Regions from separate parts of the Bacillus sp. JZ105 genome, predicted to be linked through region 3. Evidence: predicted binding sites of a transcription regulator. Region 3 holds the regulator's gene; each other region holds the start of a gene.
What was found. The regulator LexA, encoded in region 3, represses DNA repair genes until DNA is damaged. The targets are predictions, from matches to a motif close to CGAACATATGTTCG.

Region 1 (9,990 bases), 1.4 Mb from region 3:
GCTGCGGATAGTATTGCGAGCTTTGCGGCTCCCATGGTGCAATGGCATGCTGCCGTAAAGTCAGATCTTTATTAGGAATGACAAGTTCAGGGTCGACTTCCAGTTTTGAACCGAGCCCATCACAGCTCGGGCAGGCACCAAAAGGACTATTAAATGAAAACATTCTCGGCTCAAGTTCACCAATAGAGAACCCGCAGTGCGGACAAGCATGATGTTCGCTGAATAACAGCTCTTCTTGTCCAATCACATCAATCATCACCCGGCCTTCGCCAAGCCGCAGCGCCGTTTCAAGGGAGTCAGACAGCCGAGCAGCAACGCCTTCCTTCACGACAATTCGATCAATGACTACTTCAATGGAATGCTTCTTGTTCTTTTCAAGCTCGATATCTTCTGAAAGATCCTCCATCTCTCCATCGACTCTCACTCGTACATAGCCCTGCTTCCGAATTTGATCAAGCACTTTCACATGTGTTCCTTTGCGGCCGGATACAACTGGCGCAAGCACTTGTAATTTCGTTCTTTCAGGATACTCTAAAATACGATCTGTCATCTGCTCAATCGTTTGTGACGTAATTTCAATTCCATGTATAGGACAAATAGGTTTTCCGACTCGAGCATACAAGAGACGCAAGTAATCATAAATTTCAGTGACAGTACCAACTGTTGATCTAGGGTTTCGGCTCGTCGTTTTCTGGTCAATACTAATCGCCGGAGAAAGACCTTCGATGGCATCTACATCCGGTTTATCCATCTGCCCAAGAAATTGGCGTGCATACGCTGAAAGAGATTCAACGTATCTGCGCTGACCTTCTGCATAAATGGTATCAAAGGCAAGCGACGACTTTCCTGAACCAGATAATCCCGTAATGACCACTAGCTGGTCACGCGGGATATTGACATCAATATTTTTAAGGTTGTGGGCTCTAGCACCTTTCACCTCTATTCGTTCCATAGCCATCAGGCAATCATCCTTCCGCTTTTAGCTCTAGCAATAAATCTCTTAATTCTGCTGCTTTTTCAAAATCAAGCGCTTTTGCTGCATCTTTCATTTCCATCTCGACTTTTTCGATCACTTTTTCTCGTTCTTTTTTGCTCATTTTCGACAGCTTTGGTGCTGCTTTTGTTTCGTATTCTTCTGAATCCTCATGTATCTTTGTTGCCTTAATGACATCTCGAATTTTCTTATGGATCGTTTGCGGGGTAATCCCGAATTTCTCGTTATATGCTTCTTGCTGTTCTCGTCTTCGCTTCGTTTCTTGAATCGCAATGTCCATCGATTTCGTCATATTGTCTGCATACATAATGACCCGGCCTTCTGCATTTCTCGCTGCACGGCCAATCGTCTGGATGAGGGATCTTTCAGAGCGCAAAAAGCCTTCTTTATCCGCATCTAAAATGGCCACGAGCGACACTTCTGGAATATCCAGTCCTTCACGTAGAAGGTTGATTCCAACAAGCACATCATATTTACCGAGACGCAGATCACGGATAATCTCAATCCGCTCAAGGGTCTTAATTTCTGAATGCAGGTAATTCACCTTGATTCCGATTTCTTTTAAGTAATCTGTGAGATCCTCAGACATTTTCTTCGTCAGTGTGGTCACGAGCACACGTTCATTTTTCTCAATTCGTGCATGAATTTCTCCGATTAAGTCATCAATTTGTCCTTCAATCGGACGGACTTCAATGATTGGATCAAGTAATCCTGTTGGACGAATAATTTGTTCCACAACCTCTGGTGTTTTCTCAAGCTCGTATGGACCAGGCGTTGCTGATACATGCACAATATGATGGATATGCTTTTCAAACTCATCAAAGGTGAGCGGTCTGTTATCAAGTGCTGATGGCAGGCGGAATCCGTGATCAACCAACACTTGCTTTCTCGCTTGGTCCCCGTTGTACATGGCGCGGATTTGCGGAATCGTCACATGCGACTCATCGACAACAATCATAAAATCATCTGGGAAATAATCAAGCAGTGTGTACGGTGTTGAACCAGGAGGACGCAAGGTCAGATGTCTTGAATAATTCTCAATTCCTGAACAAAAGCCCATCTCTCTCATCATCTCAAGGTCATATCTTGTCCGCTGTTCAAGGCGCTGCGCTTCAAGCAATTTTCCATTTTCACGAAGCTTTTCAAGCTGTTCTTCTAGCTCTTGTTCAATATTGATAATGGCTTTTTCCATTTTTTCTTCTCTTGTGACGAAGTGAGATGCTGGGAAAATCGCCACATGATCACGATCACCAAGTATTTCTCCAGTCAGCGCATCCACTTCACGAATACGTTCAATTTCATCACCGAAAAACTCCACTCTGATACAATGCTCATCTCGTGAAGCAGGAAAAATCTCAACGACATCTCCTCGGACTCGGAAAGTTCCGCGCTGAAAATCTATATCATTACGAGAATACTGAATATCCACCAGCTTACGAAGGAGCTGATTGCGTTCAATCTCCATTTCAGTACGCAAAGACAGCACAAGCTCTCTATATTCCTCTGGCGAACCTAAGCCATAAATACAGGACACACTGGCAATGATGATGACATCTCTTCTTTCAAATAACGAGGACGTAGCCGAGTGTCTCAGCTTATCAATCTCATCATTGATGCTGGCATCCTTCTCAATAAATGTATCGGTCTGAGGCACATATGCCTCTGGCTGATAATAATCATAGTAACTTACAAAATACTCAACAGCGTTATTCGGAAAAAATTCCTTGAATTCGCTGTATAACTGACCGGCAAGTGTCTTATTATGTGCAATGACAAGTGTCGGTTTGTTCACTTCTTTGATCAGGTTGGAGACAGTAAAGGTCTTTCCCGTACCTGTAGCACCTAACAGCGTTTGATGCTGTTTCCCCTGATGGATCCCCTCAACAAGCTTTTCAATCGCCTTTGGCTGATCTCCTTGGGGCTGATAGTTAGAAACTAATTCAAAGCGGTCACTCACATCAAAGCCTCCGTTTCGTTTACGAAATCTATCTAATGAATATATTATCATAAAAGAACACAAAAATACGAACTAAAGTTCGGCTCTTACTTGATTTTTATTTCCAATACAGTCATACCCTCTCTCCCATGCCAAATAACCCTCTTAAGAGAACCTTCCTTTCAGTATGGAACATTTTGGAGTGAGATATTCGATGAGCAGAAAAAGAAAGCTGTGCTTACTAGAAATCGTAAGCACAGCTCTTGTTTTGATGGTGGTGACATCATTGGTTTTTTTCAGCCTTTTCTCTTTTTTCGATTTCTTTCTTAGCCATAAACAAAGCCCCAGCAACTAAAGAAATAATATCTAATCCTACAATAAAGTAGGTTTCTGTATAGCCCTTCATGTACGAAGCAAATAAAAGCGCTGCTGTTAACGCAATGCCCACGTAATGATTATAAGTAACCTTTGAAAATAAAATAACGAGCAAGAAAGGAAAAACTAGTGCAAATATGGCTTTTGTAATCACAAAAACCCTCCCTCTTCATGGTCTACTTCCTTGATTATAGTAAAGATTGGCATATTGAACAATTCACAGTTTTCAATTTCGCCTTTTTTCTCCATGTTCGGAGACTTTTGTTTTAGAAATAGAAGGAAATTAGTGAGATTGTCCCCTTTGTAAAGATAGGTCTTTCCGTCTTTGACAATAACATCCAATTAATCCTATGATTAAAATGATAGTGCGCACTATCATTTTGAAAAATAGAGAGACATACAAACCATTGGCTATTTGGATAAGGGGGCATTCCCATGTATTCAGTTTTATTTCATGCGGCTGAAGAATCCGCATCACTCGCAGGGGCAAAAGGCCTGAATTTAATCAAATTAAACAATCACGGCCTGCCAGTCCCAGATGGATTTATTATCAAAACCAACAGCTTTGAAAGCTTTCTTTCATATCACAATCTGCAGCCAGCAGAACAAAACCTTTCTCAAAAAATCAAAGAAGCATCGTTTCCTTTACAAATGGAAGCAGAGCTGCTTTCGTCCTTTCAATCCTTGCGGAAGACTTACCCCTCAGTTGCAGTCAGATCCTCTTCTGTTGCTGAAGATCTCGAAGGCGCCTCATTTGCAGGACAGTACGAGACTTATTTAAATATCAAAACAAATGAAGAGTTTTTACAGGCAGTCAAAGAATGCTGGTCTTCTTATTTTGCAGCGAGAGTCACAGAATATAAGGAAGAGATGAATGAAAATGAGGAAGAGATGCCGCTCATGGCCGTTGTCGTTCAAGGATTGATCTATTCTGACGTCTCCGGTGTCATCTTTAGTGAGAATCCCGTATCGGGAAAAACAAATGAAATGATGCTGACCGCAAGCTACGGATTGGGAGAAGCAATTGTCTCCGGTCTTGTGACACCAGACACGTTTATTGTAGATAAAGAGAACTTTTCGATTGAAAAAACACTTGGGGCGAAAGAGCTGCAAATTGTTCCTTTCCAAGAAGGTGTCATCGAGGAGCCTGTCTCGAAGAAAATGGCTGGTCATTTTTGCCTAAACGATGATCAATTGAAAGAAATCACACAAATCACGAAACAAGTAGAAGAACTTTACGGACATGGAGTCGATATCGAATTTGGAATTGCAGATGGGTCGTTTTATTTACTTCAAGCAAGGCCGATTACTACAGCTATTCCAAAAGCAGTAAATGAAACAGCAGGGGCTTCTTTTCAAATGAAGCCAGAAGAGCTGCAGGATTTCTGGATTTCAATGGATGATCATATGCCTGGTCCAACGAGCCCTCTTTTCTCAAGCCTGATCATACCAGCCTTAAAAAGCGGGATGAAGAAAAATGGAGAAAAGTATCAAGTACCTGATATGAACATCAAAGATATTAAACTTTACAGAGGCCACCTATACTCCGCACCGGATCTGCCAGAAGCGCAAGAAGGAGCTGCACCCATTTTTGATGAAAGCATATTTGAGTTATTTCCGCATTTAAGTGAACGGATGTATGAGATTCTAGAGAAAAATTTCTTTCCATTTTACGAAAAACTCGATCGCCAAATGAAGGAACCTATGACCATTGAAAAAGCCATCATTGGTTTTGAAGAATTAAAAGATTTTTATATCCAAGCATATGATGATCATTTTGATATCGTCATACCACAAGTCATTCTATCAGCCATCATTGAAGACATGCTTGTAACGTATACTGGTGATCAAACCCAAGTCGTCTTGCTGCACGAAATGATGATAGGCGTGATGAACAAATCTCTTGAAACAGACAAGGTGCTATCTGATATCGCAAAGGATGTCCTTCAAGATCCAGAACTTCATCAAGCATTTATTCAACATGAAAAGAACTCGGAGCTGTTACATGCACTCAATCACTCAGAAAAAGGAAGGCATTTCATGTCGAAATTGGAGGATTTTCTCCAAGTTTACGGCTGGCGATCTGTTAAAAGTCATGACCTTACAGATGAGACTTGGGCAGAAAACCCGGAGTTTATATTAGATATCATCAGAAATAACATCCATTGCCATTGTGATTTTGATGAGGAATTTGCAAAAGCAGTGATCAAAAGACAAGAGACAAATAAACGTTTTAAGAGTCAAGTGAAGGATGAATCGTTTAAAACAAAATTTGAGACGCTGTATCAATTTGCCCTTCGAGCAGCGAATATCCGAGATGACCACCACTTCTATATTGATGCCATGTTAGATGCAAAGACCCGGGTATATTTATTAAAAATAGGTGAACTTCTTGTACAAAAAGGATCCATTCCTCATCAAGAAGATCTTTGGTATCTCTACGATGAAGAGGTACAAAAAGCGCTCACAACGTCTATCTCATTTGATTCAGTTATCCAGCAAAGAAAGATAGAAATGAAGGAAAATGAAGACATTCAACCACCGGCTTACATTGGTACACCAACTGAAGCAGAATTGCAGCAAGTAGAAAGAATGCTTGGTTCATTAAGAGAAAATGAAAACAACACACACGATGTGATCCATGGAATTGGCGCATCCAGCGGTATTGTTTCTGGAAGAGTAAAAGTCATTACATGTGCCGACGAATTCTCACAATTTCAAAAGGATGATATTTTAGTTTGTAAAACGACCACACCTTTATGGACGAGCTTATTTAGAGATGCGAAAGCAGTCATCACCGATGCTGGAGGCATTTTATCTCATTCAGCTATTATCGCAAGAGAGTATATGATGCCAGCTGTCTTAGGTACTAGAATAGCAACTGAAACACTTCAATCCGGTGACCTTGTGACAGTAGATGGCAGCAATGGACGCATTCAGATATTAAAACAGCATTCGCGTGCATAAACTTATCATTTTGGATGATATTGGCGGTCATAGGTTTTATCGGTATACTTACTTTGTTGCAAACACATTCATAACCTGAGGTGAGTATGCTTGTTAAAATCTACAAATCAACGAATCATTCGCGCAACAATGGATTTATTAACTGAAAAGGGCTATCAAAAAACAACAACCAAAGAAATAGCAACAAAAGCGAATGTGAGTGAAGCAACTATTTTTCGCAATTTTAAAAACAAACGCGGCGTCATTGCTGCCATTATGAAAATGAAATCAACACCGACAAAAACCCTAGAAGCAGAATTCAAAGGCGATTTATACACCGATTTGAAGTTTCTCGGTACCTATTTCCTTGAAGATTTGACTTCCAAAAAAGAATTTATTTATATCAGCATGCGAGAACCGGCTATGTTTAAGGATTTAACCAGTCATGAAAAGATTTATCCTCAAGAATTGAGAGAAATGCTCTTACAATATTTCAAAAAGATGAGTGCCAAGCATCATGTATTAAAAGGAAATGAAGACATTTATGCAGACATTTTCATTAGTACGTATTTCGGATTTTTCATTCAGCAGCTAGAGCAAGATTTTCAACTCGTTTTCACACAAAAAGAAGATTTTATTGAAATATGCACACACATTTTCATGAGAGGAATTTCTCCCGCTTAAAGGGTGGAATTCTTCTTTTTTACAAAAGGTGGTATACACATTGAGGTTAAAAAAAGAGAGTTTCGTCATCTATTCATTGTTGCTTGGAGCTATACTAGTTCCAGTCAATTCAACGATGATCGCTGTCGCTCTATCATCCATATCAACTTATTATGATCAATCCCTTGCAAACATCACTTGGGTTGTCACAATTTATCTTATTGTCATGGCAGTCACTCAGCCTATCGCTGGAAAGTTAGGAGATATATACGGACACAGGCGAATGTATTTAATTGGGGTCACGCTCTTTTTAATTGGCTCAATTGGATGTGCTTTAGCTCCTAATCTAGCTTTTCTCATCACTTTTCGTTCCATTCAAGCAGCTGGAGGTGCTATTTTAACACCGAATAGCATTGCATTGATTCGTGCAACAGTATCCCCCGAAAAACTGTCTAAAACAATGGGTTATTTTGGGTTTGGAGCCGGTATTGGTGCCGCACTTGGACCTTTTATTGGTTCGATTCTTATTCAGAGTTTTGATTGGCACTCTATATTCTTTGTCAATATCCCATTCTTGTTCCTTACACTTGTTACCGGCGTATTACTCATTCAAAAAACAAAGCATACACGCTTACAAGCAAATGTAGACATCATTGGTTCACTATACTTAACCATCGGGATTGCCACACTCATTCTATGCACTAAAAGCCAATTGCTAAATGAATACTTGATCTATGGAATTCTAGCGTTAATCGTCATTCCTTTATTCTTTAAACATGTACGAAAAGTAAAAAATCCGATCATCGATTTGTCGCTTTTTAAAAACAGTTCATTTACAAATGCAAACCTGTCGATCATGCTAAGTAATTTTGTGATGTATGCCATTCTTCTAATTATGCCGCTGTTTATGGAACAACAACTTGCACTTTCTCATACACAAAGCGGTATTATTCTATCAGTATTTTCTCTTTGCATGTCTATTAGCGGCTTGTTAGGGGCAAGACTCCATCCGAAAAAAGGCGCGAAAAAAATGATTGGCTTTTCATTTCTCTGTCTCACTTTATCAGGCATCATGTTAATTACACTCAGTCAGTTCCCTACCTTACCACTGCTTATCGTGACACTTGTCGCATGTGGAATTTCATCAGGGATTGGGATGACCAGTATGCAGATGGCTTCGTTAACGTCTGTTGATCAAAGCTTATCTGGTTCAGCATCTGGTATTTTCTCTACCTTTCGATATTTTGGCAGTATCATTTCGTCTACATTGATTGGGACCATGAGTGGTTTTCAATCTTTATTTATTGTATTACTGGGTGCAGGCATTCTTGGCTTCTTTTTATCTCAACGTGTAAGAACCAAATCAACCTCCCCATCAACCGAACATTCCGCCTAATGACTCCCTTGCTCTATGTTTTTTTAGAGCGGGGGGGTTTTCGTTTTCATCATTTGTATCACTGTAAGCTATAGGAGGTCATCCATCAAATCCCGAAAATCATCTTTTAAAGAAGAAAAAATGGCATATGACCAGAGAAAAAAGGAACTTGAGGTACAAATGGTCTCCCTCACTTACCTAAAAGCTTTTTTTCATTCTTTCAGCATAGATAACTTCAATTTTTTTTCACAATTTTTGTGGTATGATTTTGAAAATAGAGAACGCAAAGGAGAGGAAGAATGGAACGTGTGAAATATGTTTTGATCTGTTTATCAGCTCTACTTTTATTCCTGACAGGCTGTGGAAAAGAGCAGCAATTTACGCCGCCAGGCAGCTCTCAATCCATCGCTGTCATCTCTCAATTAAAAAAAGCCTCCTTTTCAATAGTTGATATACAAAAAAATAAAATGCTCACTTCTGTGGATTTAAAGCACCCACTTACTGATCTTATTCAAATCAATAAAGACGTCATCATCGCTACAAGTAAAGAGGGAGAATCCCTTATCGAAATTAATTTAAAAAACGGAACAGCAACAGATTATATGGATGTGGATAAAGGACTGACTTCCCTTACATATGATGCAGCTTCTCATACATTAATCGCTGCCAACTCACAGAAAAATGTCGTTTATTTTATTGATACGGAGCGCAAAAAAATAAAATCGACTGTGAAAACCGGAAAATTACCTTCTTCTATGACTCTTTCTTCATCAGGTATTTTATTTGTTTTAAATGCAGAAAGTCATACTGTCTCCGTCATAGATATTGAAAAGGAAAAAAACATACGTACGTTTTCTGTACTTGAACGGCCTTCTGGGATTCATTTTGATGGACAGTTCATTTGGATCGGCGGCCATGGTAAACAAGGCACATTAAATAAGAGTATTTTTGCTTATGACCCTAAAACTGGCAAAAAACAGCGAGAAATAAAGCTAGGCGTTATGCCTGTTGCATTTTTTCCAGAGAAAAATTCTTCTACTTTATATGTACTATGTCATGGAGATCATACGCTATACAAAGTAAATACCAAAACAAATAAACAGCTTGCTTCTATTGAAACTGGTCAAAATCCGAATTATATCACCGCTGATACGACATCAATTTATGTGAGTAACTTGGATGACAACTCAGTATCTGTCATCGATAAACACTCACTTATCATGAAAAATCAACTGAATGTCCCATCAGGACCTTATGCTATCGTGTTGGAGGAAAAGAAATGAAGGAACAAATGCGTATTTTAATCGTAGATGATGAGCTTGATATGCTTGAGTTAATCGGGTCTTTTTTAAAGAGACATGGCTTTCACATTATCACTGCGAATAATGGAAAAGATGCCTTGCATCAGCTTGAAAAGGAATCTGCTGACCTTGTTGTATTAGATATCATGATGCCTGACATGGATGGATTTGAAGTTTGTCAGCGTATTCGACAAACATCTCAAATACCGATTTTATTTTTAACAGCGAGGAGTTATGAAGAGGACCGAATTAGAGGACTTGAAATTGGAGCGGATGACTACATCATGAAGCCTTTCAGTCTGCGTGAGCTTGCAGCAAGAATCGAAACCACTCTGAGACGAATTAGAGGTCTTTCGCTAAAGCGCAGCCGAATACAGATTGGTGACATGGAGATTGATCA
Region 2 (9,990 bases), 1.2 Mb from region 3:
ATTTTTTAAGCATAAAAGGGGGAGATACGTTCATGAAGAAATTGATGAAGGCAGAAGATTTAACGAAGATTGTTTCTGTTTCCCATCCGGTTTATTCACCAGATGGAAAAAAGGCAGTCTTTACAAAAGTCTCTGTGAATGAGAAAAAAGACGATTACAACATCCATTTATTGGTTCGAGATGAAGAGACAGAGGAACTGGCACAATGGACATTTGAGGATGGAAAGCATCATCAGCCAGTTTGGTCAAAAGACGGCAGGCAGCTTGCTTTTATTTTACAAAAGCCAAAAGAAGTCCCTCAGCTGGCGCTCATGAAGAGCGAAGGAGGCGGCGTGCGAACCTTAACGACGATTCCTTACGGAGTATCTCATCCTGTTTTTTCCCCAGATGGTGCTTTTCTTTATGCAGGTGTGTCATTGAAACAATCAGAATCTGTTCATGATGAAAAAAAGGAAGAGCAAGATGACTTTGCTCCAGCGGTATATGATGATTTAACCTATAAAGCAGATGGAAGAGGTTTTTTAGATGGGCGTGTCACGCAGATCGTGAAGGTGGATATCGGTTCAGGAGAGGTAGTGCCTGTCACGAGCGAGCAGGTTCATCATATGAATCATACGGTTTCTCCTTGCGGCAAATGGCTAGCCTTTATTCAATTAAATCCACAGATACCTTACATAAGTGACGTGTGTCTTCTGTCATTAGAAGATGGTCAGACCAAAAAGATCACACAAGCAAACGGCGCTTATTCCACCGTATCTTTTTCTCCAAATGGAGAGAGTCTTTTGTATATTGGACATGAGCGCGAATTTCAAAATGCCACCTTCCCATCAATATGGCTGTATGATCTGAAGGAAGAAAAGACGGTTCAACTGTCAGAAATGCTCGATATGTATGTTGGGAACTGTATGGCAGGAGATAGCGTGATGGGAGAGGTCTATCAGCTTCCGCAGTGGACAAAAGACAGCCAAGGGTTTTATGCGCTTGTTTCTGATCAAGGCAGTACAGGGATTTATTATTTCTCTATTGAAGGTTTAGCCTATCCTGTTCGACTAGAGGCGGAACATATCACCAATTTCAGCCTTCATCCAGATGAATCCAAACTGCTGCTCAGCCGGCTTACACCTGTTTCACCAAGTGAGCTGTATGAGATAACATTAGAGGAAACAGAACTAAAGCAAATCACGTTCGAGCATGATGATTTTCTAAAGGAGCATATCGTATCCGAACCTGAACCATTTTCTTTTCAGTCAAAAGATGGAGACGAGGTGCATGGCTGGTTTATGAAGCCTTCCAAGATGGAAGAGGGAAAGAAATATCCGCTCATTCTAGAGGTTCATGGCGGACCGCATGCCATGTATGGTTATACGTATTTTCATGAATTTCAAATGCTCGCTTCTGAAGGCTACGCCATCGTGTATATCAACCCGCATGGCAGTCATGGGTATGGACAGATGTTTACTGACCGTGTGAGAGGAAACTATGGTGACGTTGATTATGACGATGTCATGCAGGCTGTTGATCATGTGCTTAAAGCCTATGATTTCCTTGATGAAACAAGGCTTGGCGTGACAGGCGGCAGCTATGGCGGTTTTATGACCAACTGGATTGTTGGTCAAACCGACCGCTTCCGTGCAGCTGTCACACAGCGTTCCATTTCAAACTGGATTAGCTTTTATGGCATCAGTGATATCGGTTATTTCTTTACAAGGTGGCAGATTGATGGGGATATTTATGATTCTGTCGATAAGCTATGGGATCGTTCGCCGCTAAAATATGTGAAGCAGGTGAACACGCCGCTGCTCATCTTGCACAGTGATGAAGATTATCGCTGCCCAGTTGATCAAGCAGAGCAGCTTTTTGTGGCCTTGAAGGAGCTTGGGAAAGACACAAGATTGGTCAAATTCCCGAAGGCATCTCATGATTTATCCAGAAGCGGCCACCCGGGGCAGCGTATTCAAAGACTGACTTTTATAAAGGAATGGTTTAGAGAAAAGCTAGCTTAATAAAAAACGACCCTTCAGCGTGCTGACAAACCCTCGCATTCGGTGTCAGTCCTGCGTGCTGGTGCTCACGAATAGAAAATTCGCTCCGCGCCAGTACTCGTCCTTCCTAGACTTCAAGGGTTTTCATATCACGCTGAAAAGAAGACAAAGGGCTAAAGCCTTTGTCAATCATGAAAAAAACGACCCTGATTGGGTCGTTTTCATGTCATATATGAATTAGAAAACCTGTTCAACTTCTACAACGCCAGGCACTTCTTCTAATAATGCGCGCTCAATACCGGCTTTCAATGTAATGGTTGAACTTGGGCAGCTGCCGCATGCACCAAGAAGACGTAATTTCACAATGCCATCTTCAATGTCTACAAGCTCACAGTCTCCACCATCACGTAATAGAAATGGACGAAGTTTGTCCAGTACTTCCTGTACTTGGTCTTTCATTTCGACTTCAGTCATTAGATATAATCGCTCCTTTCACAACATATCACCATTATATTCATCTGGACGATAAAAATCTATTGATTGGTTTCAAAGTTTCCTTCTCATTATAGCACAATCTCATCTTGAAACAAAAAGTGATTTTGACTTTTTTCATCCAGAAAATTCAGCTAAAATGAAGAAAGAATAGGGGGCTTGTCAAATGAACAAAACCGTCGATCTTTATGTATATGGAAGAGATGTCTTGTGCGCTAGCTGCGTGAATCTGCCTTCTTCAAAAGATACGTTTGAATGGTTAGATGCAGCATTAAAACGAAAATATCCGAATCAGCCTTTTCGCATCACATATATTGATATTGAGCACCCGCCAGAAAATGAACAGCAAAAGGAATTGTCTGAACGAATTCTTGATGATGAATTCTTTTATCCGCTTGTCTTAGTAGAGGATCAAATCGTTGGAGAGGGCAATCCGAAATTAAAAGACATTTATCAAGAAATGGAGAAATACGGGTACAGGGAGAGCAGTGAATAAGCTGTTCTTTTTTTGAGAAATATAAACGAACGAGTGTTCCTATTTCAGGTTGAAAAAGAACGTTTGTTCGTTTATAATGAAATGAAAGGAGCGTGAGCATCATGAATTATTTACTGAAACAATCTCTTCATCAGCAAATACCGATTGAGATGATTTATATGAAGAAAAATGGAGAGTGCACGAAGAGAAAAATCATTGTCCACCGTGAGACGGATCAGTTTATCCAAGCGTATTGTTTATCGAAGAAAACGATGAGAACCTTTCGTAAAGACTGCATTCTTGCCCTTGCTCCGATCAAATGGACCAACTCATCGGCACATGCCGTTTCATAGAAAAAAGCTCCCTCGTCACGAAGGAGCTTTGAGAAAAAATTCACATAATTTTAGCCGTTGTGATGCTTATACATCCAAAGCAGTCCAGATTTCAGAAGTCTTGGCACCCTGCCAACAAGTGGACGATCTGCCACTAAGCCAAATCCGGCTTTTTTCCCTAATGAACCTAAAACACCTTTTAGCTTAAACTGTGGATAAGCCTCAGGAAGCGGCTCATTTTTCCATCGTTTTTGCAGAGATTGGACAATTTGTTCTGCCTGCGCCTCAGCAAGCTGTGCACTTGGGGCATGCGGCAGACTTGCGCAGTCACCTACGACATATACATGCTCATCCCCTGGGAGATTGTGATGAGGAGTTAATACGACACGGCCTTGTGCGTCTTTTTCAACATCCATCTCTCGTACCACTTTGCTTGGCTGTATTCCTGCTGTCCACACGATTACATCAGCTTCAATCGCGTCATCATGGTTATAAACAAGACCTTCTTCAACCTTTGTAATATTGGCACAGTTAATAATCTTTACGTCATTTTCTTCAAACCATTTTTGCACATACAAACTTAATCTTTTTGGGAAGCTTGATAGAATCAGCTCTCCGCGGTCAAAAAGAATAATGTTTAAATCAGCACGGCTTTCTCTTAATTCACTGGCCAGCTCTACCCCGCTAAGTCCAGCACCGACGATGCCAACCGTTGCACCTGCGCTCAAATTGTTTAATTTGTTATACGCATGTCTTGACTGATCAATGGTTTGAATGCTGTATGTATGTTCTTTCGCACCAGGGACATTATGATACTTGTCCTCACAGCCGAGTCCAATCACCGTATCATCATACGGAATCGGTTCACGGTCGCTGAATAAGATCTGTTTGTTTTCAATATCAATTTTTTCAACTTCCCCGTATTGAATATCCAGCTTCGGATGCTCTGGAAAAGATACTCGAATGTGATGATCAGAGATCGTTCCAGCAGCAAGTGCATAATATTCTGTTTTTAAACAGTGGTAAGGATTTCGATCAATTAATGTGATAGTGACATCATCAGGTAATTGATTTGGCAATAAGCGGTGGAGAACCCGCATATTCCCGTAACCTCCGCCGATCAAGACTAAATTTTTCATGACGATTCTCCTTTTCCCCGTAGACATTGAAAAACACTTATACTAAAAAACTTTAAGTTAAAATACCAAATAAAATTATATCGAATTTACTGTGAAACCACAATAATTGTTTCAAAATAACCTACATATTCATCAGTTAGTCCTAAATAGTAAAACATTTTAAGAGGAATAGGCGTAACGATACAGGCGAAGCTCATATTTTGACTAATACAAGGAATTTCGGTAGGATGGTAAGGCAATGTGAGGTGAAGCACAGTGTTTCCACTGATCGAATTTTGTGTAAGTAATCTTGCACAAGGGTCTCAAGAAGCAAAAGAGAAGCTTGAAAAAGACCCAAACCTAGACGTAATGGAATACGGCTGTTTAAGCTATTGCGGCAAATGTATGGACTCCCCATTTGCACTTGTGAATGGAGAATTTGTTTCAGGAGAAAATGCAGAGCAGCTAGTCGAGCGTATTTATGCTTTTATAGAGGAAAACGACATGTTTTAAATGCACCACATGGGTCATGAGGTGCATTTTTTTCACATTTTCGGCTTCCATTTTTAAGGAGAATCAATAGAAAGCGCATCCAATATGTTATGCTAATAAAATATCATCAATATGAAATATCACACGAGAGAAAAAGAGGCATATGCATAATAAAAGCCCTTTGCCATGGCAGCAAAGAGCTTCTATGTATGAAAAACGGGGGATGATAAGATTGTCTCCTGAATCGACTCCTTTTATACTATAAAGAAACAACATTTTTGGAGGAAGCTCATGACATCATTTCAATTCACGAAAATGCACGGATTAGGAAATAATTATATTTACGTCAATCAGATGAAGGAACAGCTTCCAGAAGAGCAGCTATCAGAGATAGCGATCCGCGTTTCTTCTGTTTATACAGGAATCGGTTCTGACGGGATGATCCTGATTTGCCCATCAGATGTTGCACCTGTGAAGATGCGCATTTTCAACAATGATGGATCAGAGGGCAAAAACTGCGGTAATGGGCTGCGCTGCGTTGCAAAGTATGTGTATGAGCATCAAATTGTGACGGACACAACGTTCCAGATTGAGACATTGTCAGGACTTGTTGAAGCGACTGTTCACGCTCAGGATGGTCAAGTTCAGTTAGTTACAGTAGATATGGGAAAACCACGTTTTGAAAAAAAAGCGATGCCAATGCTTGGAGAACCGGCTAGCACAACGATTAATGAGGCACTTGATTTTGGCACTACGAAATTAAATGGAACGGCCGTTTCAATGGGAAACCCGCACATCGTTTTTTATTTAGAGGACATTGAAAAAGCGCCGCTTCATACACTTGGGCCGATCATCGAAAAACACGACATGTTCCCTGAAGGCGTCAATGTAGAATTTGTTGAAGTTGTCAGTGAAACAGAACTTCATTTTCGCGTTTGGGAAAGAGGTTCAGGGATTACCCAGGCCTGCGGAACTGGGGCCTGTGCTGCGGCTGTATCCACAATTATGAATGGTCAGGCAAAAAAAGAAACAGACATGACCGTTCATTTAGCAGGCGGAGACCTCATCATTCGTTGGAAAGACAATGACCACGTGCTCATGACAGGACCTGCTGAAACGATTTGTGACGGCACATTTTATCTCTAAACCATTTATTTGAGAAAAGGCATCATCACGTTTATAATTGAAAAGAAACATCCAGTCAAAAGGAGGGATGATCATGAGTACACCAGTAACCATTACAGAAGCTGCTGCACTGCAGATTAAAGATATGATGAAAGAACATGAAGAAGAAAATGCGTTCCTTCGAGTGGGCGTAAAAGGCGGCGGCTGCAGCGGTCTCTCATACGGCATGGGCTTTGACCATGAAGTCTCAGAGAAAGACACGCAGTTCGAGCAGCACGGCATCAATGTCCTTGTCGATTCTGAAAGCCTTGATATCATGAACGGAACCATCATAGATTTCAAACAATCACTCATGGGCGGCGGTTTCACGATCGACAATCCAAACGCCATTGCATCATGCGGGTGTGGTTCTTCTTTCAGAACAGCAACGAATACCGGTACGCCGGAAGAGTGTTAAATTCATAACATTAATAACAAACAACCTTCTCAATTAGAGGAGGTTGTTTGTTGTTAATAATGTATATTTGAAATAACACATGGAAAAACACACTTTTTTTCATACAATATTACTATATTTATTTTTACAGTTATTGACTAATGATGAAGATTGTGCGAATCTATAAATAGACACAGAGACTTTCTTCTGGACCTTGAAGTTTTAAAGGTAAGCTAATTTCTTTGGAACATTGATTCTTTAAAAGAATATTAACTATTCAACTTTTTAAAGCTCTGTGTCTTAATAAATTTGGAGAAATAAAAATTATGATAGACGATATTAAAGAAGACATTAAAGAAGACATTAAATCTTTAAAAGACAATAGAATATGGATTACAAAAAAAGCAAGAATGGAAGCTGAAGCAAGATTGAATCGAAATAATCTTTTTGCACAACTCTTAGTTAATTACTATACCTTTGTTGTTTTGGCTTTTTCCATTTGGACTCTAGTTTCACAAGATAAGGTAATGTCTCTATTAACAGTCATTGCTTCAGTAGGGCTTTTTGGAGTATCTATCTTCGTGAGTTCAGCCGGCTTTAGGGAAAAAGCGCTTCAGTTCAAAGACTCTTATTCAAATTTAAATGAACTGGAATTTGAACTAAACAATTTACTGAGAATTTCTGATTCACTCGAAATTTATGAACTTATTAAAAAACTTAAAGAATATGAGATGCAATATAATAATATTTTGAATAAGATAGATAATCATAAAGATGTTGACTATATTAAAGTGCGTTTAAAACATCAGTCAAATATTACTTTTGGGCCGATTGCATATTATTATTTTAACAAGGTTGTTTATTATACTTTTATAATATTGTTATTAATTATTCCATTTGTTCTTTCAATAATTTATTTAATCATGAATTTATAAGGAGAGAATTAATTGTCAGCGAGTAGTGAGTTTAAAAAATATTATTCTATTTATAAGCTAGAAGAGGTATTTAAACTTTATATTAAACATGATAGTGCACTAGGTATAGATAAGATGACTTATAATAATTTTGTGGAAAATCAAAAACAAATATTTGAAATTATAAATAGGAAAGTCACTTTGGGTACATATAGATTTACTGCTTATAAAGAAAAACTAATATTAAAATCTAGAAATTCATACCCGAGGCTTATTTCAATACCTACTCTTAGAGACAAACTTGTTTTGAAATCGCTACACTTGGTTTTATCTAATACATTTAGTGAAATAAAACAGCCATTACCACAAGAATGTATTCAAGATATAAAAAATTGCAAGGATAAATTCAATAAATTTATTAAATTGGATATTTCCGATTTTTACGGAAATATAAGACATGGAATACTGATTGATAAATTAAAGAAAAAGATTAAGAAAGAAGAAATCCTATCTTTAATTAAAGAAGCAATAACAACACCGACATATTTAGGTGATGGTGGAAAAACTCAGGAGATAATCACCCAGGGGGTACCCCAAGGATTGTCAATATCAAATATTTTGGCAAACATATATTTGCATAATTTAGATTTAGATTTTCAAGAAAGAGAAGACCTAAAATATATTAGATATGTTGATGACATTATAATTATGTGCACAGAGGAAAATTTTAAAAAAGTTTATAAAGAAATTAAGTATGAATTGGAAGGAATTTATAACCTTCAATTAAATATTGATAAAGAAGAAAAAGGTGATATTAAAGAGAACGGTTTTAATTTTTTAGGCTATGCTTTAAAAAATTCGTCCAATGGTACACCAAAATTAACTGTTAAAGAATCAAATAGTAAACGATTTGAGAATTCAATAGTTAAAATATTCGCGAAATATAAACATTCTAAGAGAATGTCACCTGAACAATTTATCTTTACAATTAATAATAAGATAACAGGCTCTATTAGCAGTAAGGTAAACGGTGATAAAACTAAAGAATTCAGATATGGTTGGTTATTTTATTTTTCTCAAATGGAGGATACAGAATTTTTATATCATTTAGACTGGTTTGTCAGAAATTTGTTGGATAAATTTCAATTGGATCATATAGATAAAAAGAAGATAAAAAAGTTTTCAAAAGCCTTTAATGAAATAAAATATAATTTTAAAGAGAGTACTTATATACATAGACCTGATGATTTGAATGTTCAAGAAAAAAAAGCACTGTTGGAGAGTATCTTTAAGATACCCAATAAAGATTTAAATAGCGAACGCAACATAGAAAAAATTTATAGTAAATTGGTTTATAAACCTATTTTAGAATATGAAAAAGATATTTCTAGTATTATTTCCTAGAACCTTATTGGATCCCATCTTACTTAGCTTTTATAATAAATTTAAAGGAAATGAATTTTTAGATTTCAAAATCGCTCAATTTTGTTACAGCTGGCCCGAACAACTGGCTATTTCCACTCGAAAAGAGTATCATGAGAACCAAACATAAACTGTAGTGAGAAAAGAGGTTGCTGAGGTTTGAGTGAACAAATCAATTGCAGGAACTGTCATGAACTGATTCCTTATCGTTCCAAAACGTGTCCATCTTGCGGGATTGAGAAGCCGCTTCCGAAAAAGGAACGTGTGAAGGATCGGGTGATTTTGGTTGTGGCAGGGATTGTTGTGGTGCTGCTTGCTGCAATGGTACTTGGAATGGCAAATGCCTATATTGGGGTTTTTAAATAAACGAAAAAGGAGTTCCGCAAGTGGGAACTCCTTTTTTGATCCGATCTTATTTCTTTTCAAATAAGCTTGTGGAATGGAGGGGCTGTACACGGGCTTTCGGGTCCATGTAAGCTTTCGCATTGTTGACAGCAGTTGGTGCTTCACCAAATCCGCTTGCAATCAATTTGACTTTTCCTTCATACGTACAGATGTCTCCTGCCGCATAGAAGCCTTCAATGTTTGTTTCCATTGTAGATTTCACCACGATGGAGTTCTTTTCGATTTCAAGGCCCCATTGTTTGATTGGTCCAAGGGAGGAAACAAAACCGAAGTTGACGATCACGTCGTCCACATCAAGCACTTGTTTTTTGTCGCCTTTGACTTCTTCGAGTACGATTTGTTCAATGCGGTCTTCACCAATGAGCTCAGTTGGTACATATGGTGTTAGTACATTGACTTTCGAGTTGTGCAGGTTTTCTACACTGTGCTCATGTGCGCGGAATTTATCGCGGCGGTGAATAATGGATACTTCTTTTGCGATTGGTTCAAGCATAAGTGCCCAGTCCACCGCAGAGTCTCCGCCCCCAAGAACGGCAACACGTCTGCCGGCAAATTGGTTCAAGTCATTAATGAAGTAATGAAGGTTGCTTCCTTCAAATGATTCTGCTGAATCAAGTTCAAGCTTTCTCGGTTGGAATGCACCGTTACCAGCTGTGATGATAATTGTTTTAGAATAATGAATCTCTTGATTTGTCACAAGTTTAAAGATCCCATCTGCCTGCTTTTCAACCGTTTCAACTGCCTGCTCTAAGCAAATGGTTTGATCAAATTTATCCATTTGTTCCTTTAAGTTATCA
Region 3 (9,990 bases):
GCTAGGCGAAGCCCACTTATATTTTGGCTGCCGTCACCCTCAAGAAGATGACCTATATTTTGATGAAATGCAGCTTGCAGCGCAAAACGGCATTGTCCATATCCATCGTGCTTATTCTCGTTACGATGAGCAAAAAGTATATGTCCAGCATTTGTTGAAAGAAGACGGGGGCATGCTCATTGAATTGCTTGATCAAGGTGCTTATCTGTACGTGTGCGGAGACGGAAAAGTCATGGCTCCAGATGTAGAAACTACACTGATCGATCTCTATCAAAACGAGAAACAATGCTCGAAGGAAACAGCTGAAAATTGGCTGACAGCCCTTGCAAATGACAATAGATATGTAAAAGATGTGTGGAGCTGACAAGGAGGAAAGACCGCCAATTAGGCGGTTTTTTTCTGTTCTCATAGAAATAGATCGATAGAATGAAGGTTGGGAAGATACAAAACACCTAATTTCGAAATGAAATATTTTGTAAAAAATAAGAATATTCTCTCATTTACTCCAATATGAAACAATCGTATGATTTTTGATATAGGACATAAAGGAGGAATATGATGAAAAAGGTGAAAATGTTACTCCCTTCTCTTCTCGTTTTTGGTGCTTTAAGTGTGCCTAGTTTTGCCCATGCTGCATCGGATTCAGTACTAACGTCTGATTATGACATGGTGACTTCTAATGGAAAAGTGATTTCTTCAAGTGATTTCCACAATGATACGAAAGCCCCCTCATCCTTTGACAAAGTGGATGATCTTTCTTCTACTGTTGGCGAAAAAGTAAAACCACTATCAAAATATTTAAAAGATTTTCAAACGAAAGTCGTCATTGGAGACGATGGCAGAACCAAAGTAGCAAATACAAGAGTGGCACCATACAATTCGATTGCTTATATTACATTTGGCGGCTCAAGCTGTACGGGAACACTCATTGCTCCTAACAAAATTTTGACAAACGGACACTGCGTGTACAATACGGCATCGAGAAGCTATAGTGAGAAAGGGACTGTATATCCTGGTATGAATGATAGTACTGCGGTGAACGGTTCTGCAAAAATGACTGAGTTCTATGTACCAAGCGGGTATATTAATACTGGTGCAAGCCAATATGACTTTGCCGTGATTAAAACCGATACGAACATTGGCAATACGGTCGGCTACCGATCCATCCGCCAGGTGACAAACTTGACTGGGACAACCATTAAAATCTCAGGATATCCTGGTGATAAAATGAGATCGACTGGTAAGGTGTCACAATGGGAGATGTCAGGTCCTGTGACGAGAGAAGATACGAATCTAGCATACTATACGATTGATACATTCAGCGGAAATTCAGGTTCTGCCATGCTGGATCAGAACCAGCAAATCGTTGGAGTTCATAACGCCGGGTATTCAAACGGAACGATAAATGGCGGGCCGAAAGCGACAGCTGCCTTTGTTGAGTTTATAAACTATGCGAAAGCGCAATAAAAAATAGAGCTTGTTTCCTTCATAGGGGACAAGCTTTTTTTATGAAGTGAATTGATAGGATTCATATGTCTAACCTGAGAGATTTGAGATTGAGAGCCCTCATCATTTTTTTCTCATGTCATCTGCGTACCACTCATACATTAAAATGACACATTTCCTTTCAGTCAAGATGCTTAAGATGGATGAGGAGGTCACGCGCTTTTGAAGATGAAAAGAGGCTGGATCGCTGCTGTCGCCTTATGTTTTGTGATATGGATGGGCACGTTGTTAGGCGGATTTGGAGAGAAGCAGGCAGCAAAAGGGGCTGATCGATATGATCATGTCGTTCAATTTCCAAAGGAAAGGTACCCTGAAACAGGCAGTCATATTCAAGAAGCCATTCGAAAAGGGCATTCAGATGTGTGTACCATTGACCGAAATGGAGCAGATGCCCGCAGGCAAGAATCATTAAAAGGAATTCCGACAAAACCCGGCTTTGACCGGGATGAATGGCCGATGGCGGTTTGTCTTGAGGGAGGAAAAGGCGCAAGTGTACAATATGTCAGCCCATCAGATAATAGGGGAGCAGGCTCATGGGTCGGGCACCAAATCAGCGGGTTTCCTGATGGGAAAAGAATATTATTCATTGTGAAATAAATCGGAAAGAGTCTCCTTAGGGGCTCTTTTGTTTATCCTCAGAGCCTATTCGAGCTAGCAGGGACAAAAGATTCAGTGGTACAATCAATCTATCAGGTACAAAGACTGACAAGAAGAAAATGTGAAGGGACATTTGCTTATGGATAAAAACCGTGCATTATACGATTTTTTTATGCAGCATGCAGAGAAGCTGACTGAAACATGGTATGAATCAATTGAGGACGATGATCCAGAATCCATATATCGTTCAACAGATTCCAGCATCATAGCAGAGCTAAAACGGCAGAATCAAGATTATTACCAGCATTTTATACGAGCTATTATTGAAGATAAGACGTATTTACATACTGAATTTAAAAAATGGTCTGAGGATTTAGCCAGTGACCCAAAGCATTTAAATACACCATTAGATTATGTCGTGAGAGAATACATGTCCAATCAAAGAGTGGTTTTGCATTACTTAAAAGAATTTATCAAACAGCGTCAAAATGACATTGATATTGACCGCATCTTTTATTGGTATGATTTAATTTCCGAAGCGTTTAATATTTCAATCCATGTGTTTATCCAGCAATATGTGAAAAATACAACCGAAAAACTCGTGGCTCAAAGAGATATGATTTACGAATTGAGCTCACCGGTAATTGTTTTAAAAAGCCAGATTGCGTTATTGCCTTTAGTAGGTGACATTGACACAGCGAGAGCAAAAATTATTTTAGAAAATACGCTAAATCAGTGTTCACAAAAAGGTGTTCAGCATTTATGTATTGATCTATCGGGTGTGGTCATGATTGATACAATGGTGGCTCATCAAATCTTTGATCTTGTCACGTCACTTCGGTTGATTGGAGTAGAGACGACCATTTCAGGGATTAGACCAGAAATTGCCCAAACAGCAGTGCAGCTCGGGCTTCCTTTTAATGAATTTCGCACGGCATCATCACTTGCTCACGCGCTGGACCGTTTGACTGAATTTTCTCCAATATAAAAACCAGGCCGATGAAAGGCCTGGTTTTTTATTTAAATGACAGCGTCAATTTGTGTGACTTTCCAATTTTTTTGTACTTTTTCGTACGTAACAGTTCGTTTTACTTTGCGTCCATCAAGTGTTGGGACAGTAAATTCATATGTGCGAACCGTTTGTTTTTTAGAAACAAGTTTAGGTGTGGCTTTTTCCCAATTAAGCATGTTGTCTCCGTCACCGACTGGAACAGCCATTTTGCCTTTATGAACAATGAAATGATAATCTTTTAAACCATGTTTGATGGCATCTTGAGTGAAAACTTGAGATAGGTAGCTGTTTAATTTTTTCTTTGTATCAAATGTTTTAGAAAGATAGTTGTACGTCATATCTTGATAGGTAAAAGATTTTAATTTGACATTTGAATGGTCTTTCATTTTGTAGCCTGACATTGCACTCCAAAAATGTTCTCTTGCATCAAGGGCAATATGTAACGCTTCTTTATTTGTCAAAGAGGCTGATTTCTTCGAAGCGGCCAATGTTGTCGTTTGTAATGAGATCATAAGCATAATAGCAGTTAATAAAACAAATAATTTTTTCAAGGCGATTGCCTCCTTTTCTCAATGAAAACTTCTTATGTTACAAATGTTACAATAATTACAGTGATATTACAAGTATTAAATCTAAATGTTTTTTATTTCTTTTGTTTCTAATTATATAACGTTTGAGGGAGACAAAAAGTTTTCATTTTTTTTATTTTTCTTCTTAATCATTATTTAACCGTTCTAAAGAAGAACGAAACGTCTTTTGGAAAATTTCTATTTAGACGTTTAACACTCTTTTTTATTTAAGACATATACTGTCGTGACGAATGTCTAAAGAAAGGGGTGTTTCGTATGTATCATCCGTATGAAGGTATAGGGAATGGTTACTCGTATGATAGGCAGATGCAGGGATGGCCATCGATTTCTATTCCTCAAATTGGAGGTTTTCCTGGGTTTCCGATTGGAGGAGGTACTTGGCCAGGTCAAGGGTCAGGCGGACAATCGGCACCGCCAGCACCGCCGCAGCATATGATTTCGCAGTATCAGCAAGCACTCTCTCAGCCTCAAAGTATGCAGTCATTTCTATTTGGGCAAGGTGCAGGGGGAGGCCATCAAGCTGTACAATTTGCAGCGGGATGTAATAGAAGATGGACGATTGTGCTTTTGAGAAACGGCCAAGTATTTTTAATGTTCGTTCTTTCTTCACAGCCTTTTGGCCGAACAACTGGCTTTATATGGCCGAACTTTACATTTGGTTCCTTCCCAAGCTCAAGTATTCTTGCCTATTCTTGTGCATAAGAAAAAGCCGGTTCTCATCAGCAGCTGATGAAATACCGGCTTTTTTTAATGAATATTTCGAAATACGCCAATCACTTTACCTAGTATACTCACATTCTGTAAAATAATCGGTTCCATTGATGGGTTTTCTGGCTGTAATCTAAAGTGTGTATCTTCTTTATAAAAACGTTTCACTGTCGCTTCATCTTCCTCTGTCATGGCGACCACAATATCTCCATTGTTAGCGGTGCTTTGCTGGCGCACAATGACATAGTCCTTGTCCAAAATACCTGCATCAATCATACTTTCTCCCATAATTTCAAGCATAAACACTTGTTCGTCTGGTGCAGCAAATGTCTCTGGAAGAGGGAAGTATTCTTCTACATTCTCAACAGCTGTGATAGGCAGGCCTGCCGTTACTTTTCCGATGACTGGAACGTTCATTACAGCACTCTTTGGAATATTCATTTCCTCTTCATCTAGTACTTCGATCGCTCTAGGTTTTGTCGGGTCTCTTCTAATTAAGCCCTTTGTTTCCAGTCTAGCTAAATGTCCATGGACCGTTGAACTGGATGCTAGACCGACAGCTTCTCCAATTTCACGGACGGATGGGGGATAACCCTTGCTTTTTACTTCATCTTTGATGAATTTCAGGATATCGAGTTGTCTTTTTGATAGCTTCGTCATCTTTTGCACCTCAAAACGTCAATTTTAAAGAAATTATAGCATGTTTTTCCTAACAGTACAAACATAGGTTCGAAAAAACGTTTGACAGAAACGTTTGTTCGTATTTATAATGAGAGACAGAAAGAGCGAACGCATATTCTGTTAGGAGAGATGACATTATGAGGTTAAAAGAATCTATTATTTTTATTGGGGTATTCTCATTCATCGTTGGCATATTTCTCTCACTTATTGCAGTCACAAGCCATAATGATTCAAATCAGTATGTTAAAATAGAGGTTCAATCAGGAGATACTCTTTGGGGGTTAGCTGATCAAGTAAACGACAGCAAATCAATCGACAAAAATGCATTTATTGACTGGGTAACAGAACACAATGATCTTGCTTCAACAGAAATCCAGCCTGGAGACATTCTTGTCATACCCGTGAAAAAAGAGCATCCAGTCGTATATCAGCTTGCAACAGTACAGTAGAAAGGTCGATTGAAGACATGAACGCAATCATTTATGCGAGAGTAAGCACTGTGAAAGAAGAGCAGGAAACCTCGCTGAAAAGACAAGAAGAAGAACTGCTGGCTTTAGCTGCCATGCACAAGATGAATGTGGTCAAAGTCATCAAAGAAAAAGCAAGTGGATATGAGCTAGATCGTGATGGCGTGTTTGAAATGCTTGCTGCACTGAAGGAAGAGTCGATCGATGCCGTTCTTATCCAAGATGAAACACGTCTTGGAAGAGGACAAGCAAAAATTGCGCTTCTTCATTGTCTATTTAAAGAGAACGTAAAGGTATACAGCGTGTTTCATAGAGGAGAGCTTGAGCTTTCAGAAGCAGATGAAATGGTCATCGAGATTGTAGGAATCGTCGAAGAGTACCAACGGAAAATTCATAACCTGAAAATCAAGCGGGGGATGAAAAGGGCTGTTGAGCGCGGATATCAGCCTGAACTGAATTTAAGGCAGCAGAACCATGCACCTGGCCGTGAGCGTATTGAAGTGCCGATTTCAGAAATTGTTCGATTAAGAAAAAATAACATGACGTTCGCCGAAATTGCCGCCACTCTTCAGGCATTAGGTTTTGACATTTCAAAAGCAACAGTGCATAGAAGGTATCAAGAATATGAAAAAGGCCTTACCATCTAAAGCGTGATTTGTTGTCAAAATGATTGATATTTAGTAGTATGTAGAGAAAATGCTTTAAAGGAGTTTGTCATGATTTCTAAAGAACAGCTTGCAAGAATAAATGAGCTTTCAAAAAAGTCGAAAGAGACCGGTTTATCAGACGCTGAAAAAACAGAACAAAAGCAGTTGAGAGAAGAGTATTTGAAAGCTTTTCGTTCTTCTATGAAAAATACACTGAAAACTGTCAAAATTGTTGACCCTGAAGGAAACGATGTTACACCAGAAAAATTAAAAAGAGAAAAAGATCAGAACCTTCATTAAGGCTGTGATTTCTTGAATTTTGAAAAGATGGGAAGAATATTCTCGTCTTTTTTCATATTTGCATAACTTTTTAGGTGATCGATAAACTAAATGTGACAAAATCCTTCTTTTTCAGCGTGAAATAGTTGTGAAAAAAGGACAGTAGATTTATGATAATGGTGTACACAAGATACGGAAGGGGATTTATATGGAAACGATTGAATTGAAATCTATTGCAACAATACGTACTCTCTCCATAGACGCAATTGAAAAAGCGAATTCCGGTCACCCAGGAATGCCGATGGGTGCTGCACCAATGGCGTACGCTTTATGGACGAATCACTTAAACGTAAGTCCGCAAAATCCAAATTGGTTTAACAGAGACCGCTTTGTTTTATCCGCGGGCCATGGTTCTATGCTTCTATACAGCATGCTTCATTTAAGCGGATACAATCTGAGCATTGACGATTTAAAACAATTCCGCCAATGGGGAAGCAAAACACCTGGACATCCTGAATTTGGACACACAGAAGGCGTAGACGCGACAACGGGTCCTTTAGGCCAGGGAATTGCGATGGCAGTAGGAATGGCGCTTGCAGAAAGACATCTTGCGGAAACTTATAACAGAGACAACTTCCATGTTGTAGACCACTATACATACAGCATTTGCGGAGATGGAGACTTAATGGAGGGAATTTCCTCTGAAGCAGCTTCACTTGCTGGTCATTTAGGCTTAGGCCGTTTAATCGTTCTTTACGATTCAAATGACATTTCTTTAGATGGCGACTTAGATCGTTCATTCTCTGAAAATGTGAAGAATCGTTTTGAAGCGATGAACTGGGAAGTTCTTTACGTGAAAGACGGCAACAACATCGAAGAAGTAACAGCTGCTATTGAAAAGGCGAAGCAAAGCACAGACAGACCTACATTAATCGAAGTGAAAACAACGATCGGTTTCGGATCGCCAAACCGTGCGGGAACGTCTGGTGTGCATGGTGCACCGCTTGGCAGCGAGGAAGCAAAGCTGACGAAGGAAGCTTACTCTTGGACGTTTGAAGAAGATTTCCATGTACCTTCTGAAGTGTACGATCATTTTAAAGAAGCTGTCAAAGACGCTGGACAGAAAAAAGAAGCAGCGTGGAATGAACTGTTTGCGCAATACGAAAAAGAATATCCAGAGCTGGCAGCACAGCTGAAGCTTGCGATTGAAGGAAAGCTTCCTGAAAATTGGGATCAAGAGGTTCCTGTTTATGAAGCAGGTTCAAGCCTTGCCTCCCGTGCATCTTCAGGCGAAGTGTTAAATGGCATTGCAAAGCAAGTACCTTTCTTTATTGGCGGGTCTGCTGACCTTGCTGGATCAAATAAAACAACGATTAAAAACACGGATGATTTCGGTAAAAATAATTATGCCGGCAAAAACATTTGGTTCGGTGTCAGAGAGTTTGCAATGGGTGCGGCGCTCAATGGTATGGCACTTCACGGCGGTCTTCGTGTATTCGGCGGAACGTTCTTTGTTTTCTCAGATTACTTAAGACCAGCAATTCGTCTTGCTGCGTTAATGGGACTTCCAGTCACTTACGTCTTTACTCATGATAGTATCGCTGTTGGTGAAGATGGTCCGACGCATGAACCGGTTGAACAGCTTGCTTCACTGCGTGCGATGCCTAATCTTTCCGTTATCCGCCCAGCAGATGGAAATGAAACAGCTGCAGCGTGGAAACTAGCTGTATCTTCAACGGATAAACCGACAGCACTAGTTCTTACTCGTCAAAACCTTCCAACGATTGATCAGGCACCAGAGAAGGCATATGAGGGCGTAGAAAAAGGTGGATACGTGGTGGTTGAAGCAGCTGATGCACAGCCAGAAGCACTTCTACTCGCTTCAGGATCTGAGGTTGGTTTAGCCATTGAAGCACAAAAGGCACTTGAAAAAGAAGGTATCCGCGCATCTGTTGTCAGCCTTCCTGCATGGGATCGCTTCGATCAGCAGTCAGACGAATACAAAGAATCCGTTCTTCCTAAAGCAGTACGTGCACGTATTGCGATTGAAATGGGTGCTTCACTTGGCTGGGAGCGTTACACTGGTCTTGATGGTGACGTGATTGCAATTGATAAATTTGGCGCTTCTGCACCAGGAGAAACCATTATCGAGAAATACGGCTTTACTGTCAGCAATGTAGTCAGCCGTGTGAAAGCGAAGCTGAATAAATAAACGAACTCCAAGCATCATGCTTTTTTGCTATCTGTTTGCAGAGCATTTTCATCCGCTCTGCAAACTTTTTTCTTTTTTCTTGTTTTTTTGACAAAACTAGTTTCTTCTTGCTTCATATATAGACAATTCTTTCTTTCACATTTTTGTATAATACAAGCAATAAACGAGATTGACGAAATGTGAAAGGAAGGGATAGACATGGAACGTCATTATTATATTTATTGGATTGAGGATGAATTTGCGCATCACTATTTTGGCAGAGAATCGATTTTGTTTCATTTGTTTGAGTCGTTACATTGGACGAACCGCACTGACGATGAGTTGGTTATGCTTGTGAAGCAAGTGGATTATGTGACGAAACGAATCCCTGCTTTTCATATGCACCAGCGTCTAATGAATAACTTAACGAACATTCACTATACACAAATAGGCTCGATTTACAGCGCTTCCTTACCAGATGGAAAAGGAACTGCAGCATTTATTATTAAGGACCGGTATATTCAAATGTCTGCCACTGGCAGTTATGAGGCAGAAGCGGTGTTTTTTGAAGTGCTGAGAAAAATCAGCCCTTGTTTTCTTGCGATGGACTTTAGTTCAAAGAAACACGGATGGCTCAATCCAGTAAAAGTGAGGAATTTTGTTTAAAAAAATAAAATTGAACGTGAAATGTTGTATAATAGCCTTTTGTTTAGTACACTTTATACGAGACAACATGAAGGAGGAAGAATTATGGATTTATGGGTTGTCATCCTTGTAGGCGTTGTTGCACTGCTTGCAGGAGTTGCACTCGGATTCTTTATTGCTCGTAAGTATATGATGAGCTATTTGAAAAAGAATCCACCGATTAATGAACAAATGCTTCGAATGATGATGATGCAAATGGGCATGAAACCGTCCCAGAAGAAAATCAATCAAATGATGAAAGCCATGAACAACCAAGCGAAATAATACGTACGATATTATGATCATAGATGGAACATGGTTTTAAAGAATGGACAAGCGTTGTCCTTTCTTTATTCAATTCACCTTCATCAGACGCTTAAAACCACTGTACTTGCATGAATGAAGCAGGGAAGGTGGTTTTTATTATGGCGTCAAGAGCATGTGAAAAACAAAAAACCCCTATGTCAGAGGTTTTTGTTTCGTTTATGGTCACACATATCAACTGTTCTAAAAATGGTACGGCATGTTTGATATCATGAAGTATGATTAGTTGGCTGAGTTTGAGTGTAAGTGTCGTTGATATTGTAAGAGGAGATGATCTAGCTGCTGGCTATGTTCGATGGTCACT

Region 1: uvrB (excinuclease ABC subunit UvrB) is a predicted target of LexA. The motif match lies at 3,020-3,033, and genes of this name have one in related genera.
Region 2: M1D81_RS15360 (WYL domain-containing protein) is a predicted target of LexA. The motif match lies at 3,027-3,040, and genes of this name have one in related genera.

The regions. Positions count from the first base shown of each region.
Region 1 is NZ_CP096387.1:3,204,546-3,214,535, forward strand. It holds gene uvrA (excinuclease ABC subunit UvrA) at 1-958, opposite strand, end outside; gene uvrB (excinuclease ABC subunit UvrB) at 966-2,951, opposite strand; gene M1D81_RS16585 (CsbA family protein) at 3,214-3,459, opposite strand; gene M1D81_RS16590 (PEP/pyruvate-binding domain-containing protein) at 3,741-6,272, shown strand; gene M1D81_RS16595 (TetR/AcrR family transcriptional regulator) at 6,363-6,935, shown strand; gene M1D81_RS16600 (MFS transporter) at 6,976-8,310, shown strand; gene M1D81_RS16605 (YncE family protein) at 8,589-9,572, shown strand; gene M1D81_RS16610 (response regulator transcription factor) at 9,569-9,990, shown strand, end outside.
Region 2 is NZ_CP096387.1:2,960,275-2,970,264, reverse strand. It holds gene M1D81_RS15375 (prolyl oligopeptidase family serine peptidase) at 33-2,003, shown strand; partial or broken gene M1D81_RS15370 (NifU family protein) at 2,220-2,519, opposite strand; gene M1D81_RS15365 (YuzD family protein) at 2,641-2,970, shown strand; gene M1D81_RS15360 (WYL domain-containing protein) at 3,072-3,302, shown strand; gene M1D81_RS15355 (NAD(P)/FAD-dependent oxidoreductase) at 3,353-4,420, opposite strand; gene M1D81_RS15350 (YuzB family protein) at 4,676-4,912, shown strand; gene dapF (diaminopimelate epimerase) at 5,183-6,037, shown strand; gene M1D81_RS15340 (HesB/IscA family protein) at 6,111-6,473, shown strand; gene M1D81_RS15335 (SLATT domain-containing protein) at 6,779-7,387, shown strand; gene M1D81_RS15330 (reverse transcriptase domain-containing protein) at 7,400-8,770, shown strand; gene M1D81_RS15325 (hypothetical protein) at 8,948-9,154, shown strand; gene yumC (ferredoxin--NADP reductase 2) at 9,201-9,990, opposite strand, start outside.
Region 3 is NZ_CP096387.1:1,781,222-1,791,211, forward strand. It holds gene M1D81_RS09010 (bifunctional cytochrome P450/NADPH--P450 reductase) at 1-364, shown strand, start outside; gene M1D81_RS09015 (trypsin-like serine peptidase) at 559-1,467, shown strand; gene M1D81_RS09020 (NucA/NucB deoxyribonuclease domain-containing protein) at 1,723-2,103, shown strand; gene M1D81_RS09025 (STAS domain-containing protein) at 2,243-3,091, shown strand; gene M1D81_RS09030 (IseA DL-endopeptidase inhibitor family protein) at 3,124-3,666, opposite strand; gene M1D81_RS09035 (hypothetical protein) at 3,961-4,407, shown strand; gene lexA (transcriptional repressor LexA) at 4,453-5,073, opposite strand; gene yneA (cell division suppressor protein YneA) at 5,232-5,543, shown strand; gene M1D81_RS09050 (YneB family resolvase-like protein) at 5,561-6,208, shown strand; gene M1D81_RS09055 (DUF896 domain-containing protein) at 6,278-6,508, shown strand; gene tkt (transketolase) at 6,696-8,699, shown strand; gene sirA (sporulation inhibitor of replication protein SirA) at 8,898-9,344, shown strand; gene M1D81_RS09070 (YneF family protein) at 9,429-9,647, shown strand; gene M1D81_RS09075 (aspartyl-phosphate phosphatase Spo0E family protein) at 9,909-9,990, opposite strand, start outside.